Regions from separate parts of the Synechococcus sp. MU1617 genome, predicted to be linked through region 2. Evidence: predicted binding sites of a transcription regulator. Region 2 holds the regulator's gene; each other region holds the start of a gene.

Region 1 (4,690 bases), on a different contig from region 2:
GGGGCATCTGATCTCCAACAGCCTGGCGTTTCTGCCCCTGAGCTGGCTGGTGCTCAGCCGGGGGATGCGCGATTACCTGAGCGTCTGGCTGTCGGTGCTGCTGATCAACATTCCCGTCGCCCTGTTCTGGCCGGCCCGCAGCCATGGACTCTCGGGCGTGGTTTACGGACTGCTGGGCTACCTGCTGCTGATCGGCTGGCTGGAACGTCGCATTTTGTCCATCGTCCTAGGCCTGGTGGCGTTCTGGCTCTACGGCTCAGCCCTGATCGCGTTGATCCCCGGCGTTTCACCCGCCGGCGTGAGCTGGATCGGCCACAGCGCAGGCTTCATCGGGGGATTGGTGGCAGCTCTTGCGGTGTATCGCGAGCCTTCCGCCGCTTGAAGACAGCCGATTGAGCTCAGCCCTCAGACAAAACCTCATCGAGAAACGCCAGGGGGCGTTCCATGGTGGCTGAGTAGCCGAGCAGGCTTAGATCGCGGTGGGAGTAGATCACGCTGTCATCCCCATCGAGCAGAACGGTGGCGCCGCGCTGGGTGATGTAGTCGTCACAGGGCACATAGGTGCGCCAGTTGCTGAGCACTTCGTTCATGTTGCGCAGACGCTTGGTGGCGAGCTCAAACGGCCGCTGGAACCCCTCGCCACCAGCCCGGCGGAACAGAGCACCTCGGAAGCGCGGCAGAGGAAACGCCTCAACCAACTCGTCGTCGTCGAAGATCTGGGCAGCCGAGCGATCCCCGGTGTAGCCGCGCAGCACCTCGCGCAGGGTGCCCGGCGAGCCCACGCCGGCGCACATCAGTAAAAAGCCAGGCCAGGGCCCACCGGGCAGTTTCAAGCCGGCCTCCAACCCCAGGGATTCATGCAACAGCGGTGATGGATCAGCGATCAGCTGCTGCAGGGGGAACCCGGTGAAGGCAGCAAACCGCTCGGCGCTGGCGGCATTGCCGATGCCGAACAGCTGAACCTTGACCCCAAGCGCCGCCAACTGGGGGAGCCGCGGCACCAACGCCTGGGCGTATTCGATCGAGTCGAAATCTCCCAGCTGGCCCAGCACAACAACAAGACGCTTCGAGCCGCCCTCCATGCCGGCAACCCCGGCCAGCCGTTGCAGTAGTGGGTCCAGTGGAATCATCTCGACAGGCTGACATTTCGCCGTCGAAAACGTGGATGGCGCTTGCGCGCCGCCTGAGAGACTCAAATCAAAAGAAGGAAGCAGGTGGGCAAGAAATCTGGCTTCACAAGTGCTGAGATCGAAGAGATCAAGCGGCTGTATCTGCAGGAAGGGCGATCAATCCTTCAGATCCCCAAAATCCTGGGCAAAGGCAGTGAAAACTCCGTGCGCAACGCCCTGCACAAGGCACGGGTCAAAGATGCCCCCGAAGAACGCACCAAGCTGGAGCGATTCAAGCCAGAGCAAGTTTTTGGCAATGTCACCCTTTTGAAACGACTCAAAAAAGCGAAAAAACTGAAGTTCCACGCCCGCTGCTCCTGCGGCTACGAATTCGACGTGGACCCTTTTCGGCTGACGCTGCCGGAACACCACAAAGACAGAATTACTGCATGCCAGCGTTGCAGCACAGCGCAAAACAAGGAACACCCCAAGCCTCAAGCCTGAGAGACTCAATCAAGACAAGTTGAACAGCACGAGCAAAACCAACAAATATTTCAACCGCTTCACAACAACCAACACAACATCCCACAACTGGCATCAACCCCCTTTCCCCTGTCAAGACGGGGCTGGAGAGCAGGACTTGTATCAAACCGACGCAGCCTTAACAATTGCTAAAGGACAAGGTATCAAGTGGAACCTTGCGGCTTTTTTACAACGACGTAGAACTCAAAAAGTTTTAATCCATCCCTATTTACTCAATGGAACTCACTTTCTTGGGCAACAAATATGCAAAGACAGAAACAGTATCTACGAGGCCAACAATCCAACTGAAATACATGGGAAAAAGCTATCGCGCTGAGCAAATCCAATCCGTTCGCAATTCTGTTGCTCTGACCTACCGCGGCGTCTCTTACTCCAAAGTCTAGGAAGGCGTTGGGCTGGGGCACTGAGAAGGCAGCCGACGTGACGGCATGACGCCACAGGATCGGCAAAAATGGCGCGATGAGACTTCTGATCACAGTCCTGATCGCGTCCAGTGCTTTGGCCTGGCCGGCAAAAAGTGCGGAACCTATCCCTCTCGTGGTGGTTCCCTTTGATGCCGCATGGGGATCGCGACGTCTTCCCGTTCAGCCCGCAGCGTTATTGCCGCCACCTCCAGTTCCCAGCCTGAATCAACGAACCGCAGTCAACGCTGAACCAAAACCGCAACGCCAACGCTGGTGCCGAGGCGGCTGCTGAACGCAGAAAGGCTGTCACCTGAACTCGTTCTGAGTAAACCGAATGGAGAAGCAATCCCATCGGGCGCTGACGATGCGACACGTGGCTCTATTGATGGCCAGCCTCCTTTTGGGATCCATGGCTCTTGCGGGCGGCAAGCGGGCCACAGCCCAAGGGCCGTCCAAGCAGTTCGCCACCGCTGAGGCGATGCGGGTGATCCCCAAAGGGGCAACGATTTCCGACACACACTGCAAAAGCATTGATGTGGGAGCCAGCAGCCGCTATCAGTGCACCATCACCTACAGCCCCTGAGCTGATCGATGAAAGGCTGGCGTGCTGCGTGTTGGAGCCTCGTCCTGTTGGGGATCCCGGCTGCGGGGCGCGCCGAATTTGATCAGTGCCGCCTAATCGATCAGGTGCTGAACCGCCTGGGCAACGCCATGGCGATCAATCGTTTGATCATTGCTGAAAGCGGTGACAGCACAGCCGTTGCTGCGGCCAGTGACGCTCTGGCTCAACAGAACGAGAGCTACCGGCGCACCAAACGCCAACGCTCCAAAGCCGGCTGCGACGGCTGGGAGCGGGACTGAATCAGTGAGTGCCTGCCTGACTCACCAAGGCCAGGCAAGCTGGTGAAACGCTGATCGAGAGACCTTGGCCGTCACCGTCTGCCAGAACTGCGGAAGCCGCCGGTTTCTTGCCGACCGATCCATGGCCGGTCGGCTGGTCTGTCAGAACTGCGGCCTGGCGGCCGGGAGCCGAGCCGGGCGTTCCGCACCGGGCAGCAGCCGTCGCAGCACCGGAACTAAAAAACGCTGGCTGGTGATCCTGCTGATCGCGGTAATCGTGCTGGTGGTGGTCACGTCGTGAGCAATTGCACCACCTCGGCCGTGTTCGCCGACAAGGGCTTGGCGGCCAACTGGTCAATGGCCTGACGCATGACGGTTTGGCGCTCGGGGCCGTAACTGCCGCAGCGGCTGAACACCTTGGCCATCCGTGACGCGGTGATCGGATTGCGGGAATCGACCGCTGCAATTTGCTCCGCCATGAACCGGTAACCACTGCCATCGGCGGCATGAAATGCCTGAACATTTGAGGTGAATCCACCGAGAACAGCGCGAAGGGAATTAGGCGCGAGGGGATCGAAGCGCGGGTGCTCCAAAAGCTGTTGAACCCGCTCCAAAGCGTTGGACCTGGGAGCTGATGCCTCCATCGCAAACCAGGCGTCCAGGATCACAGGCTTGTCCTGCCAACGGTCGTAGAACAGCGCCAACGCCTGCTCACGCTCAGCGCCTTCCAGCGGCAGCAAGGCCCGCAGGGCCCCACGCGCCAGGGTCATCGAGGGACCGGAAACCGCCGCCAACGCCTCCGCTTTAACCGTGGCATCGCCCGCCGCGGCAAGCCAGCGCCAGGCCAAGGCCGTCAGGGCACGGCCGCCCTGACCAGATGGCCAAGCCAAGGTCCAGTCAGCTCGGGCCAGCTCTAGGAGTCGGCGCAGGGACGACTGCAGTTGAACGCCCATCTCCTGAGACCACGCCCGAAAGGCTTGATCCAGCGCCAGCGGATCCACTGGGGATTGCAACGCCTCCAGTTCCGCCATTCCCGGCAGCGCCAGCAGCGCCGCCAGGTCCATGCCATCACCGCCGTCATAGGCGCAGATCCTCTGATCGAAGGCCTGAATCAGTGCCGCCTCCACGGCAGGCTGCGGCTGTTTTTCAGCCCGTGCCAACAACACCTGGCGTGCCAGGCGCTGGGCCGCATCCCAGCGACAGAAGGGGTCATCATCGGAAGCCAACAGCTGGAGGCACTCCTCCAGCGGCTGCTCCAGACGCACGTGGACCGGCGCCGAGAAGCGACGCAGCACCGAAAGGGCAGGGGGGGTGTCGCCAGGCTGGCCCTGCAAGGTGATGCTGGCGCGTTCAGCCTCCATCACCAACAGCTGCTCCTCACCAACACGGCCTTGCTCAGCCACCAGGGCCAGGGCAACCGGCAGCACCAGGGGCTGTTTGTCCGCTTGCCCCGGCGTCGGAGGCGTCGCCTGGTGCAAGTCGACCGTCAGCTGACCCGATTCGGGGTTCCACTGCCGATCAATGCTGAGTTCCGGAGTTCCTGCCTGGTGGTACCAGCGCTTGAAACGTTCCAGATCAAAGCCAAGGGGCTCGCCCTGGCTGGTGGCGCCATCAGCGATCGCCTGAACAAAGTCTTCCGTCGTGGCGGCCGTCCCATCGAAACGTTGCACATAAACCTCCATTCCCTTCATGAACCGATCGGGTCCAAGCAGGGTGCGCAGCATGCGGATCAATTCCGCACCTTTTTCATAGATGGTTGTTGTGTAGAAGTTATCGATCGCCTGGTATTCCGCT
Region 2 (4,690 bases):
CTGATGTGGCCCCACATGGTGGAGTGGGCCCCTGAATTCGCAGCCTGGTACGAAAAAAGCAGGCTGCACCGTGCTCGTTTAGCTCCCTAATTCAAGAGAGATCTAAACCTTGGCCAGCGTCACCCGTTCCGGTTGGTGCTGGTACTTACCTTGTCGATCGCTGTAGGTGGTAGAGCAGGGATCACCCTCGAAAAACAGCAGCTGACAGATGCCTTCATCGGCATAGATGCGGCAGTCAGCGCCGGAACTGTTGCTGAATTCAAGGGTGAGGTGACCCTCCCAGCTCGCTTCAGCAGGGGTGGTGTTCACGATGATTCCAAGGCGGGCGTAGGTGCTCTTGCCCAAACAGATCACCGTGATGTTGGGGGGAACCCGCAGCTTCTCCAACGCCACACCGAGGCCGTAGGAATGCGCCGGAAGAATGAAGTAGCGCCCGTCTTCATCCTCATGAAGGGGGGTGGGCTCGAGGTTGGCCGGGTTGAACCGCTTGGGGTTCATCACCGTGCCCGGAACATGCCGGAAGATCAGAAATTCCTGAGGAGACAGGCGCAGGTCGTAGCCGTAGGACGAACAACCGAAACTCAGCACCGGTCGCAGCTTCTGCTCCGGCTCGAGGTGACGGACCAAACCGCTCTGGAATGGCTCGATCATTCCCTGACCGGCCTGTTCAGTGATCCAGCGATCGCACTTGAGCATCAGAAACCTCGGCGCAACTCCGTGACTTGATCTGCCATCTCCACCACACCGGCGGGGATTGCAGGTCCAGTGATGATCACATCCATCGAAGCGGGCCGCTGCTCGAGGGCTTCAATCACGTCCGCTTCATCCAGGTATCCGAAGGCCACTGCAAGACCGATTTCATCCAAGACCAGCTGGTCGAGATCTCCCTGGATCAGATGCTGGCGGCAGATGGACCAAACAGCAGCCACCGCCTCAGCGCCACCGGGATGCCCCGGCGAGGAGAGGCAGAGGGGCACTTCCGGCCGCAGCCAGACAAGGCCTCCACAGAGCTGCACCCGTCCTGCAGGTCCCTGCTGAACGCCCCCTTTGAGGAACTGACTGATCAGAACACGACTGCCCAAGCCGGCAGCACGCATGGCTTGACTCAGAACATTGGCGAAACTGCCTCGGTAGGGCGCTGTATGCACTTGCAGCTGCCCTTCTGGAGCCACCAGATGTAGGGGTGGCGGGTCAGAGACAGAAGGTAAGGGCCTGAGGCCCGCCCGCTGCAAAGCCTGCTGATCCCGATCCAGGGAGTTCTGGAAGGCTTGGGGGTCGGCGAGGCTTGTGGTCATCGCGGAAGCATCTGTCCGGGCGATCCCGGCGAGACCTTGAATCTAGCGGCGAGATCACATTCCACAAGAGGATTGACACCACCCATGGTGTTTGGACAGGGCGAGACCCAACCGCCTGCGAGGCTTGACGAACTGCACACCACCGATGAGCCAATCCCTTGAACACCGCACTGATGGCCGTCGCCCGCAGCAGTTGCGACCGTTCTCGGTGACCTGGAATCCCATGGGGTTCGCCTTGAGCTCCCTTGTGGTTCACACCGGTCGAACCGCTGTGCTCTGCAGCGTCTGCTTGGAGGACAAGGTTCCCCGCTGGCGTAAGGGAGAAGGGTTGGGATGGCTCAGCGCCGAATACCGTCTGCTGCCCGGCTCCACCCCACAGCGGCAATCACGGGAGCTGATGAAACTCTCGGGTCGCACCCAGGAGATTCAGCGGTTGATCGGCCGCAGCCTGCGCGCCGTGATCGACATGGAGCGCCTTGGTGAGCGCACCTTGCTGATCGACTGCGACGTGATCCAAGCGGACGCCGGCACCAGGACGGCCTCGATCACCGGGGCTTGGCTTGCCCTGGACCAGGCCTGCCGATCACTGGTGGAACAAGGAGTCCTGGAGCAATCGCCCCTGATCGACCAGGTGGCGGCCGTGTCCGTCGGCTTGGTGGATGGCCAGGCCTTGCTGGATCTGGACTACAGCGAAGACAGCCGAGCTGAGGTGGACCTGAATGTTGTGCAGGCCGGCGATGGACGTCTGTTGGAAATCCAGGGAACTGCTGAGGGAGCGCCCTTCAGCCGCAACCAACTCAATGAGCTGCTGGATTTAGCGGAGCCGGGAGTGTCATCCCTGATGCAGGCGCAACGCCAGGCCTTCAACGAGCACAGCAGCGTTACGTAATAACCGCTACATGGCGGCCACCGCCAGCTCCGTAACTTCGCCTCACCAGGGGGTTGTCATGACCAGTAGCCGAGGTTTCAGCCGATACGCCCCGCAGATGGTGGCTCCAGCTCCCAGCGCAGAGCCGGCCAACCGTTCTCTCCTGGAGATCATCCGGGATCTCGATGGCGCCAGCAGTGAACTGGTTGACCGCAACAAGACCATCTTCTTCCCCGGAGATCCCGCAGAACGGGTGTATCTGATCCGCCGGGGAGCCGTGCGTCTGTCCCGCGTTTACGAGTCGGGTGAAGAAATCACCGTGGCCCTGCTCCGCGAGAACAGCCTCTTCGGAGTGCTGTCCCTGCTGACCGGTCAAAGGTCCGATCGTTTCTACCACGCTGTGGCCTTCACCCGGGTCGAAATGGTGACGGCACCGGCGACCTCCGTGAAGGCCGCCATCGAAGCAGACACCAGCGTTGGCCTGCGCTTGCTGCAGGGTCTCTCCAGCCGAATTCTGCAGACCGAAACGATGATTGAAACCCTGACCCACAGGGACATGTCATCCCGGCTGGTGAGCTTCCTGCTCGTGCTGTGCAGGGATTTCGGCGTGGCAGATGAGCTGGGCATCACCATCGACCTACGCCTGTCCCATCAAGCCATCGCCGAAGCAATTGGCTCAACACGGGTCACAATCACGCGTCTGCTGGGAGACTTGCGTCAATCCGGTCTGGTTCAGATTGACCGCAAGAAAATCACCGTTCTGGATCCAATCGCTCTGGCCAAACGCTTCAGCTAAGCCGGCCATCGACCGACGGGTGCAGCCATGAGCGGCTGGGCACTGATCCTGGTTCTGCTGGTGCTCGGGGGCGTGCTGTCGACCCTGGGCGACCGTTTGGGCAGCCGCGTCGGCAAAGCGCGACTCAGTTTGTTCAGGATGCGCCCAAGGCGCACCGCCGTTTTGATCACGGTGCTGACCGGCAGCCTGATCAGCGCACTCTCGCTTGGCCTGATGCTGCTGGTGAGCCGGCAGTTGCGGGTGGGCCTGTTTGAACTGGATGCCCTGCAGGAGAAACTCCAGGACAGCCGGCAACAGCTCGAGGCAGCCGAGCGGGAACGGGACAAGACCCAAACGGAAACCAAGCGGATAGCCACTGAGCTCAAGCAATCGCAGCAACGGGCCAACACCCTGCGCCTTGAACTGGCTCCTCTTCAGAAAGAGCGGGCCCAACTCGAAGCTGAACGTGAACGCCTCAGCCAGGACATCGCCTCCCGCGATGCGGACATCCAGCGGACGGAAGCCGAACTCAACAGCGTTCGCAGCCGCATCCGTGCCGGTGAGCAGGAACTCAAGGAACTGGAACGCAATCTGGTCGCCCTGAGGCGTGGATCGGTGGTGATCAGCAGCGGACAGACCTTGGCGAGAGCAACGGTTCGACTCGATGCCCCAGACCAGGCGAAACAGGCTGTGGACAGGCTGTTGCAGGAGGCCAATCTCAACGCCTACGGGAAAGTGCGGCCTGGCGAAGCCCCCGAACGCCAGTTGATCCGCGTTCCGCGCAGCGATGTTGAACGCCTGCAAAGCATCATCCGCAAACCAGAGACCTGGGTGATCTCGCTGCGCTCCGCCACCAATGTGCTGCGGGGTGAAACAGCGGTGTACGCCTTCCCCGAGGTGCGTCCCAACCGGCCAGTGGCCCAACGCGGAGACGTGCTGGCCACCACCACACTGCCACCGGATGAACGCACGCCAGAGGGCATTCGCACACGACTGAACCTTCTCTTGGCCTCGGCCTATGCCGAGGTGCAGCGGAGAGGATCGCTGAGCGAGGGCCTTCAGTTCGATGGATCAGCCCTCTCCCAACTGGCCCAGACCCTGATGGAAGGACCCAGCCAAAGCGTTGGATTGGAAGTGATTTCCGCAGGGGTCAGCAACAGCGCCGATCCTGTCGTCGTCACAATTCAGCCATCCCCATGAAACGGGTGGCCGTTCTCGATCCAGGCCGCTGCAAATGTGGTCTTGTGCTGGCTGATCTTCAGCTCGGCCTCGTGCGCGAAGGGCATGTGCTGGCCCCGGACGCTGTGGGACCCTGGCTGGAGAAGTGGAATCACGACCAAGCTCTCGACCGCATCCTGATCGGCGACGGCACGGGCAGCCGAGCCTGGATCAAGCGACTGGAATGGCTGGGCAATCTCACCGTGATTCCTGAACAGGGAACAACCCTGAGGGCAAGACAGCGTTACTGGACGTTGTGGCCGGCTCGAGGTTGGCGACGGATGCTGCCGGCAGGACTGCGCATTCCACCGGTGGATCTGGATGCCGTGGCCGCTTTGGTGATGCTCGAGGAGCACCTGCAGTGCCGCCTGAAATGGCCGGTGCCTGCTCCCACGTTCTCGCTCAGAACCTGGCCCTAACCATGAAGGTGTAGTCACCCCCCGGTTCCAGCCTGTAATCAGAACGCACCAGAAACCGCCGAAGGGCATCCTCAATCAGGGCTCGTCCCAAGGACGGCTCCACCATCAGTTCGCC
Region 3 (4,690 bases), 400 kb from region 2:
CATCGGGCGGATGCTCCAGGCCGCTGAAGGCCTGCCGGTGAACCTGGGCTTTTTCGGCAAGGGCAATGCCAGCACCCCGGAAGCACTGGAAGAACAGGTGCGCGCCGGCGCCTGCGGCCTGAAGCTGCATGAAGACTGGGGCACCACGCCAGCCACGATCGATGCCTGTCTATCGGTGGCCGATCGGATGGATGTGCAGGTGTGCATCCACACCGACACCCTGAATGAGGCCGGCTTCGTGGAAGACACGATCGCCGCCATCAAGGGACGCACGATTCACACCTTCCACACCGAAGGTGCCGGCGGCGGCCATGCCCCGGACATCATCAAGATCTGCGGCGAGGCCAACGTGCTGCCGAGCAGCACCAACCCCACCCGGCCTTACACCCGCAACACGCTCGAGGAGCACCTCGACATGCTGATGGTGTGCCACCACCTCGATCCGAAGATCCCCGAGGACGTGGCCTTCGCCGAATCTCGGATCCGGCGCGAAACGATCGCCGCCGAAGACATCCTTCACGACCTGGGTGCCTTCTCGATCATCGCCAGCGACTCCCAGGCCATGGGCCGCGTGGGCGAAGTGATCACCCGCACCTTTCAGACCGCCCACAAGATGAAGGTGCAGCGTGGTGCCCTGCCGGAAGACTCCACTCGCAACGACAACCATCGCCTCAAGCGCTACATCGCCAAGGTGACGATCAACCCAGCGTTGGCCCACGGCATCAGCACCGAAGTGGGGTCGATCGAAACCGGCAAGCTCGCCGATCTCGTGCTGTGGAAGCCAGGCTTCTTCGGCATTCGCCCGGAACTGGTGGTGAAGGGCGGTTCCATCATCTGGGCCCAGATGGGCGACGCCAACGCCTCAATTCCCACCCCTGGCCCCGTGCACGGCCGGCCGATGTTTGGCGCCTTCGGCAAAGCCCTCGCCCCAAGTTGCCTCACCTTCGTGAGCGAAGCAGCGATGGACGCCGACATCCAACGCCAGCTAGGGCTGGAGCGCACATGCATGGCGGTGAAGGAGACCCGCAGCGTCGGCAAGAGCGCCCTCAAGCTGAATTCAGCACTGCCCAAGGTGAGCGTGGACCCGCAGACCTATGAGGTGTTCGCCGACGGTGAACTGCTCACCTGTGAGCCCGCCGAGGTGCTGCCCCTGGCCCAGCGCTATCTGCTGCTTTGAGCCCCACGCTGTTGGTGGTCCAACACGTTGACCACGAAGACGCCGCACTGGTGGGAGAACTGGCGCGGCAACGGGGCCTGACCCTCCAGACCCTGAGGCCCGACCGGGGCGACCCCCTGCCGGACCCCAGGACGGATGCGAACAGCATTGCGCTGGTGCTGGGGGGACCGATGAGCGTGAACGATCACGACCAACCGGGCATGGACTGGTTGCGGAAGGAACTGGACTGGTTGACGGCCTGGCACCAGCAGCGCCGGCCGGTGCTGGGCATCTGCCTGGGGGCTCAGCTCCTGGCTGTTGCTGGAGGGGGCTGCGTGAAACCCCTGCAAGTTGGAGCACCACCACAGCATCTGAAGGAATTGGGCCTCGGCGCGATCCACTGGGTCGCGGATCCGAGCGATGAGACCCTGTTGCAGGGGCAACAAAGCAGCAGCTTGGTGCTGCATTGGCATGGCGATCGCATCCACCTGCCGGCTGATGCAACGCTGCTGGGTTCCTCGCTGCACTGTGCGGAACAGGTGTTTCGGATTGGAGCCCACGCCATTGGCCTGCAATGCCACTTCGAGGTCGACGGTGATGCGCTGCAGCACTGGATCGTCAATGACCACGACTATGTGGTGAGTGCCCTTGGGCCCCAAGGGCCCGATCGCCTGAGCCTGGACTGGCACAGGCTTGGCGCCACGCTCCAGGAACAAGGCCGACGCTTCTTTAATGCTGCACTTGATCAGCTGATTGACATCAGCCAGGCCCACTAATTCCTACGGATAAAAATAAACAAAACCGAAAACTTTTCTGAACAAGTATCCGCCCGAACACCACTTAGGCATTTGCAGGGGCTTCAATACTTCTGTAGCAACAGCTACCGATCGTTCACTTCGCATCGCGCGAAGCGCAGTTCGTCTCAGGCCATGGAACGGGGACCTGAGCTTGCTTCGAGGACCATCCAATGACCACCCTTCTTTATCGCGGGCATCAGTACCAGCAAAACAACGCCACTGAGGGCAAGCCTTCAGTGCAGCTGGTCTACCGCCGCAACGTGTACCAAGCCCGCCAGATCAACGGCCATAGGGCTCCGGTGCAACTCGTGTACCGCGGTGTGGGCTACACGCGCTAGGGCAACTTCTCAATCCGTAGCAACTCGAACATTCCATTTGCACGGATTGGGGCGTAATAGATCCAGCTTCAGCAATGACGTTGGATCTCATCACTACTCGCCTCGACCAAGGTCTCGTGCAGGTAAACCCCTCCAGCGTGCATGGCGTGTTCTGGCTGCAAACGCACTTTCCAGCTCAGGAATGGGATGCCCTGCTGTCTGGACAAGCCGCTTTTGGCATGGATTGCATCGACGATCTGATCACTGACGCCCGTCAGGCTGGCCTGAAGGTGGAGTGGGAAGCTTCCGTCCCCAGCTGAAATCCACTGAATTCAAAGAAGCCCTGCAACACCGGTGTGTGCGGGGCTTCTTTAATGGCGTTGGCGAATGTGAATGCTCAAGCCACCAAGCGGTTGAGCATGGGCAATTCCGACAGTTCATCCCTCCACTCCTGGGCCCAAAGGTCCTGACTGCGCTCGTACACCTCCATCAACTGCTCCACGGCGCGCTCGTGGAAATCAACGCGCAGATCTAGCAGTGGAAAGGCGGCTTCACCGCTCACCTGCACCGCCGCTGAGGTACAGAGATTGGAACGGTGATCACCGCCAGCCGCTTCCCCGGCTTGAAGAGCCATCATCAGGCGGCGGCCCAGTTTCAAGCTGGGGTCGCTGGTGAGAAAGGCCTGCTCCATCGCCGCCAACACGGCCTCATCCACCAAGCAATTGCCAGCAACGGACAGGTCACGCTGATGGCGATGCCCTGCCCAAGGGCCGCAATCCTGCCCCGTCCAACAGGCGGTGCGACCGTCCAGGTCAATCAGGTGAAACTGACGCCGGTCACGGTGCTGATCATCGGCAAGCAGGCTGGCCAGAACGCTCTCAGCATCCGAACTCTGCTCTAGGCGCTCCAAACCACAAATCCCCAGATAGGGATTGGTGTGGGCCTGGGTGGCGACAGCACCAACCCCTGCGCGGATGTGGGGCACGGTGGATCCAACAGCCAGATGACAGGTAGCCACAGCCACACCAAAGCGACCGTTGCTGGGGTCCCGGGCCAGGATCGAAAAGGTCACGGCAGCTGACGGTCGAGCCGCAGCAACGTTTCCAGCAGGACCGCAGTGCCCGCCCAGCACTGCTCATCGCTGGTGAACTCTGCAGCGGAATGACTCAAGCCACCCCGGCTGGGCACAAAAATCATGCCCATCGGCCAGCGACGGCCGACCTCCTGGGCATCGTGGCTGGCTCGGCTGGGGAGATGGCTGTGGGACAGGCCGAGATCGGCTGCGGCCTCAGTGATCGTGGCCATCACCAAAGCATCAGCAGGGGTGGGATCAACGCTGAACTGAGGATCCACCGCAATCGGACAGCCCGTTTCAGCACCGATGCGTTCCACCTGCTGCATCAACTCCTCCACCAACTGATCAAGAACGGTCGGATCCACATCCCTCAGGTCAACCGTTAGGGCGACAGCGCCAGGAACAACGTTGGCGGCATTGGGCCAAACCTCCAGTCGACCCACGGTCGCCACCGGATCTCCGGGATGACGGGCGGCCATGGCCTCGACGGCAAGAACAAGACGCGAGGCCGCCACGAGGGCGTCCTGTCGCAGCCCCATCGGTGTCGTGCCGGCGTGGTTGGCCTGGCCCTGCACCTTGATGCTGAACCGACGCTGACCGACAACACCCTCCACAACACCAATGGCATCACCGCGTTGCTCGAGAACACCGCCCTGCTCAACATGCAATTCCAGGAAGGCGGCATAGGCCTCATCTGAGCGTCGGGCCGAAGCCAAAGACGGCCAATGCCCGCCGATGCGCGCCAGGTTGTCCTGAATCGGCTGGCCATTGCTAGTGGCATAACTCTCCGGGGAATCGGATGCCGTCCCCGTCAAACCCTTGCAACCCACCATCGTCGACTCCTCGTCGGCAAAGGCGATCAACTCGATGCCATGCCGCAGGCGGATGCTCTGGTCTTGAAGCGCACGGCAAGCTTCCAGGCCGGCCAACACCCCCAGAGCACCGTCAAAGCGTCCACCGGTGGGAACCGTGTCGAGGTGCGACCCGGTCACCAAGGCAGGACGGTGGGGATCGAGGCCTTCCAGGCGTCCGATCAAGTTGCCAGCGGCATCAACACGCACCTGCATGCCGAGCTGCTTCATCCAGTGGGCCAGCAACTCACGACCCTGCACATCCTCAGGCGAAAACCCACGTCGACAGACGCTGCCATCGGGCTTGGCGCCAATGCTGGCCAACTGTTCAATCGTTCCGATCAGCCGGTCACGGTTCGGACGTGCGACAACTTTGCTTGGCTCGATCCCGGTAGGGGTGGTCGGAGAAGCCGAGATGAGCGTGGGCAATGCCGTGACCTTCATTTCAAACGGAGGTCAATACTCACCCGAAAACCCGTGGAACCTTGTAGCTA
Region 4 (4,690 bases), 400 kb from region 2:
AGCTGTTGCAGGCGGCTTATCACCTGGGCAATCGACATGTCGCCCTGGAGCTGCATGAGCAGGAGCTGTTGCTGCCTGAGGATTCCGTGCTCGCCACGATGCTGGAAGGGCGTGGATTGACGGTCAGCCGCTGTCTGCAGCCGTTTGCCCCTGAGGGCGGCGCCTACGGAGGCCATCAGCACGGATGACCTCCCTGGCGTTGTTGCAATTGGTCAGCCCGGCCCTGCCCGTGGGTGCCTTCAGCTATTCAGAGGGCCTGGAGGTGTTGATTCAGGCGGGATCCATCGCCGATGAGCAGGCCATTCAGGCTTGGTTGGAGGCTGAACTGCAACGGGGCGCGGTGCGGCTGGAAGCCGCGGCGTTAAGGCCGTTTGCGGAGGTTTTGGTGGGGTGGTCCACTCAGGCCGATGCGGCGGCCAAGGTGCGCCTGATCGATCTGGATGGTTGGCTGTTGGCCACCCGTGAAGCAGCGGAGCTGCGAGCCCAGCAGCGTCAGATGGGGATGTCGCTGCTGCAGTTGATGTCTGACATGGGGCACGACTTGCCTGAACCCGTTGCCCTTAGCTGGCCAGCGGCCTGGGCCTGGGCCGCTGTGTGCTTGTCGGTTTCAGCAGGAGACATGGTTGAGGGATACCTCTACGGCTGGGTTGCCAATCAGCTCAGTGCTTCGGTCCGGCTGCTGCCGTTGGGTCCGTCCCGAGCACAGGTGCTGCAACAACGGCTGTTGCCGCTGATTGCCTCGCAAGCGCAGCTGCTTCAGGCGGCCGATCCGCAGCAGCTCTGGAGCAGCGGTGTGGGTGCGGGCATGGCGCAGCTTGCCCATGCTGAGCTGTATTCACGCCTGTTTCGAAGCTGATGAGCAGCAAACTGCGCCTGGGGGTGGCGGGTCCTGTGGGATCCGGCAAGACCGCACTGGTGGAGGCGCTCTGTCGCCGCTTGCGCGACGACCTGCAGCTCGCGGTGGTCACCAATGACATCTATACCCAGGAGGATGCCCAGTTCCTCACCCGTGCCGGTGCCCTGGATCCAGAGCGGATCCGTGGAGTGGAGACGGGTGGTTGCCCCCACACGGCGATCCGCGAAGACTGCTCGATCAATAGAGCCGCTGTGGCAGAGCTGGAGGCGCAATTCCCTGACCTGGATCTTGTTCTGGTTGAAAGCGGTGGCGACAACCTGGCGGCGAGCTTCAGTCCTGAACTGGTGGATCTCTGCATCTATGTGATCGACGTGGCAGCTGGCGACAAGATTCCCCGTAAAGGGGGGCCTGGCATCACCCGCTCTGATCTGCTGGTGATCAACAAGATTGATCTGGCTCCCCAGGTTGGTGCCGATCTTTCGGTGATGGAACAGGACACCCTGCGAATGCGTGGAGACCGGCCCTGGTGTTTCACCAATCTCCACAGCGGCGAAGGTTTGGAGCAGGTGGTGGGCTTCTTGTTGCAACAGCTACCGAATCGTTGATCCGCAGCCGCTGGTCTCGCCATTTGGTTCTGATTGATACCAAAGCAAGGGCGTGCTGATTCGTACCTTCCGTCAGCTGCCGTCAGGCACATCCCTGTGTTGTGGAACACCATGAGCTCTTCACTTTCTAAGCGTCTGTTTGCCGGCATGGCCGCGGCGTCGCTGGGTCTTGCCGTGACCGCTTGCGGTGGCGATGACAAGGCTGCCAACGTTGATTACGACGACAGCGTCACCGTCGGCATCCTGCACTCGCTGACCGGCACCATGGCCATCTCCGAGTCCACCCTGGTGGACACCGAGAAAATGGCGATCGATGAGATCAATGCCGCCGGTGGCGTCGAGGTTGACGGTAAGAAGTACAAGATCGAGTACATCGTCGAGGACGGTGCCTCCGACTGGCCCACCTTCGCTGAGAAGTCCAAGAAGCTGATCGACCAGGATCAGGTGCCCGTCGTCTTCGGTGGTTGGACCTCCGCCAGCCGCAAGGCGATGCTGCCTGTGTACGAGTCGAAGGACGCCTTCCTCTACTACCCGATTCAGTACGAGGGTCAGGAGTGTTCCAACAACATCTTCTACACCGGTGCAACTCCGAACCAGCAGTCGGAGCCTGCCACCAAGTTCATGTATGAGAAGTCGCCTGCTGCTGGCAAGCCCTTCTTCCTCGTGGGTTCGGACTACGTCTTCCCCCGCACCTCCAACACCATCACCAAGGAACAGCTCAAGTCCCTGGGTGGCGAAGTGGTCGGTGAGGACTATCTGCCCCTGGGCAACACCGAGGTTGCTCCGATCATCGCCAAGATCAAGAAGGCCCTGCCTGACGGCGGTGTGATCATCAACACCCTGAACGGTGACCAGAACGTTGCCTTCTTCAAGCAGATCCAGGACGCCGGCATCACCCCCGATAACGGCTACTACGTGATGAGCTACTCCATTGCGGAAGAGGAGATCAGCACCATCGGTTCTGAGTTCCTTGAGGGCCACTACGGCGCTTGGAACTACATGATGTCGATCGACACCCCGGCATCCAAGAAGTTCGCTGCTGACTTCAAGGCCAAGTACGGCGCCGATAGGCAGGTCGCTGACCCTCAGGAGTCGGCTTACAACATGGTTTACCTCTGGAAGAAGGCTGTCGAGAAGGCCAACAGCTTCGACGACGACAAGGTGCGTGAGGCCCTGGTCGGCATCGAGTTCGACGCGCCTCAGGGTCCTGTGACCGTGATGCCTAACCACCACCTGTCCCAGACCGTGCGCATTGGCCAGATCACTGCTGACGGTCAGTTCGAGATCCTCGAATCCACCGATGGTCCTGTGGCGCCTCAGGCCTGGAACCAGTTCGAGCCCAGCTCCAAGGGCTTCGCTTGCGACTGGACCGATGCCGCCAAGGGCGAGAAGTACAAGCTCTGATCTTTTGATCACAGCCTGATTGCTCTCCAGGGAGGAGCCCGGTGACGGGCTCCTCCTTTCGTCGTTTCATTGAACGCTTCGTTTCACACGTCCGTGCAACTGCTTCTCGAAAGCCTGTTCAACGGTGTTGCCATCGGCTCGGTGCTGCTGATGGCCGCCCTCGGACTGGCCATTGTCTTTGGCCTCATGGGCGTGATCAACCTCGCCCATGGCGAGCTGATCATGCTTGGGGCCTACACCACCTACGTGGTGCAGCTGATCTTCAAGCTTCCTGCTCTGCAGCCGGTTTACTACGCCTACGTGCTGGTGGCGCTTCCCCTGGCCTTCATCGTCAGTGGTGTGGTCGGCATCCTGCTGGAACGCACCGTGATTCGCCGGCTCTACGGCAACCCGCTGGAGACGTTGTTGGCGACATGGGGTGTCAGCTTGATTCTTCAGCAGTTTGTGCGGAGTGTTCCCCTGGCTCATGCCGCCGGCCTGATCCTGGCGCTGGTGCTGGGCTTTGGCCTCCCGCTGCTGCTTCCCTCCTCTCTCCTGGCGGGGCCTCGAGCACGCTTGGTGCGTGCGGGGAGTTGGGCTGTTTCCGCCCTGGGAGGCGTGCTGTTGGCGGGTGGCCTGGCTTCACAAATCAGCCGCATCGCCCGAGCCACCTCCCGCAACGTGGATGTGACGGCACCCAAATGGATGCGCGGTGGGATCGAATTCATAGACATCACCTTTCCTGTGCCGCGTCTGGTGATCATCGTGATCACGATCGTTGCTGTGGTTGGGGTGACGTGGTTCCTCAACAAAAGCGTGTGGGGCATGCGTATTCGTGCCGTTACCCAGAACCGTTCGATGAGTGATTGCCTGGGGATCCCCACCGACACCGTTGATGTGCTCACCTTTGGCATCGGCTCCGGTCTGGCCGGGGTGGCGGGGGTGGCTGTTTCCCTGCTGGGTTCGGTGGGCCCCAACGTGGGCGGGTCTTACATCGTGGGCTGCTTCATGGTGGTGGTGCTCGGTGGCGTCGGAAACCTGTTGGGCACCGTGCTCGCTTCCTTTGCCATCGGCTTGCTCACCGACTTGATCGGTGCTGGCCGACTGCTGACGATCTGGCCTGACATGCCGGCTCCCCTGGCCGGTGCGGTGAATTTCTTTGCCACCACGAGCATGGCTCAAGTGATGGTGTTCGCTCTGATCGTGGTGTTCCTTCAATTCCGTCCCGCGGGTCTATTCCCGCAGAAGGGACGCATGGTGGAGGCTTGATCTGATGTTCCAAGCATTTCAACAACGTCGTTGGTCCTTGATCATCCTTTGGGTGGTGATCGTTGCGGCCATCGTTGCTGCGCCTGCTGTTCTGCCGGTGTTTCGGCTGAATTTGTTGGGTCGCTTCCTCTCCCTGGCGATCGTTGCCCTGGGCATCGACTTGATCTGGGGCTTCACCGGTTTGCTCAGCCTTGGCCAGGGCATCTTTTTTGCCCTTGGCGGCTACGTGGCAGCCATGTATCTGCAGCTGAACAGCTCGGGTGATCTTCCCAACGGCATTCCCGAGTTCTTCAGCCTCTACGGCTTGGATCGTTTGCCCGCCTTCTGGGAACCGTTCCATTCCCCGTTGTTCACCCTGGTGGCGATCTGGCTGGTTCCAGCCGTCTTGGCCGCTGTGCTCGGCAACCTGGTGTTCCGCAACCGGATCAAGGGGGTCTACTTCTCGATCCTCACCCAGGCTGCCCTGCTCGTTTTCTTCAATTTCTTCAACGGACAGCAGAAGCTGATTAATGGCACCAACGGTCTTAAAACCGATGTAACCCAGCTGTTCGGACAGATGGTGGGTTCCCCGGAGATG

What was found. Region 2 encodes NtcA, which controls nitrogen genes in cyanobacteria. Its sites were predicted from a motif close to GTANCNNNNGNTAC; they were not measured.
Region 1: a site for NtcA is predicted at 1,793-1,806, ahead of FZZ90_RS12870 (DUF4278 domain-containing protein). Genes of this name have one in related genera too.
Region 3: a site for NtcA is predicted at 2,027-2,040, ahead of FZZ90_RS04975 (DUF4278 domain-containing protein). Genes of this name have one in related genera too.
Region 4: a site for NtcA is predicted at 1,488-1,501, ahead of urtA (urea ABC transporter substrate-binding protein). Genes of this name have one in related genera too.

What each region holds. Positions count from the first base shown of each region.
Region 1 is NZ_VTLB01000001.1:600,864-605,553, forward strand. Features, by position in the region: gene FZZ90_RS03415 (rhomboid family intramembrane serine protease) at 1-382, shown strand, start outside; gene FZZ90_RS03420 (AhpC/TSA family protein) at 399-1,130, opposite strand; gene FZZ90_RS03425 (hypothetical protein) at 1,215-1,613, shown strand; gene FZZ90_RS12870 (DUF4278 domain-containing protein) at 1,868-2,035, shown strand; gene FZZ90_RS03435 (hypothetical protein) at 2,391-2,639, shown strand; gene FZZ90_RS03440 (hypothetical protein) at 2,648-2,917, shown strand; gene FZZ90_RS03445 (TFIIB-type zinc ribbon-containing protein) at 2,982-3,197, shown strand; gene pepN (aminopeptidase N) at 3,187-4,690, opposite strand, start outside.
Region 2 is NZ_VTLB01000002.1:609,859-614,548, reverse strand. Features, by position in the region: gene thyX (FAD-dependent thymidylate synthase) at 1-90, shown strand, start outside; gene dcd (dCTP deaminase) at 103-696, opposite strand; gene FZZ90_RS06955 (cob(I)yrinic acid a,c-diamide adenosyltransferase) at 696-1,295, opposite strand; gene rph (ribonuclease PH) at 1,441-2,184, shown strand; gene ntcA (global nitrogen regulator NtcA) at 2,243-2,959, shown strand; gene FZZ90_RS06940 (DUF3084 domain-containing protein) at 2,987-4,138, shown strand; gene FZZ90_RS06935 (resolvase) at 4,135-4,575, shown strand; gene FZZ90_RS06930 (DUF3146 family protein) at 4,559-4,690, opposite strand, start outside.
Region 3 is NZ_VTLB01000002.1:212,127-216,816, forward strand. Features, by position in the region: gene ureC (urease subunit alpha) at 1-1,177, shown strand, start outside; gene FZZ90_RS04970 (type 1 glutamine amidotransferase) at 1,192-1,932, shown strand; gene FZZ90_RS04975 (DUF4278 domain-containing protein) at 2,124-2,291, shown strand; gene FZZ90_RS04980 (hypothetical protein) at 2,366-2,590, shown strand; gene FZZ90_RS04985 (DUF1028 domain-containing protein) at 2,668-3,342, opposite strand; gene FZZ90_RS04990 (Zn-dependent hydrolase) at 3,339-4,640, opposite strand.
Region 4 is NZ_VTLB01000002.1:204,943-209,632, reverse strand. Features, by position in the region: gene ureE (urease accessory protein UreE) at 1-188, shown strand, start outside; gene FZZ90_RS04940 (urease accessory protein UreF) at 185-856, shown strand; gene ureG (urease accessory protein UreG) at 856-1,461, shown strand; gene urtA (urea ABC transporter substrate-binding protein) at 1,573-2,865, shown strand; gene FZZ90_RS04925 (branched-chain amino acid ABC transporter permease) at 2,959-4,113, shown strand; gene urtC (urea ABC transporter permease subunit UrtC) at 4,118-4,690, shown strand, end outside.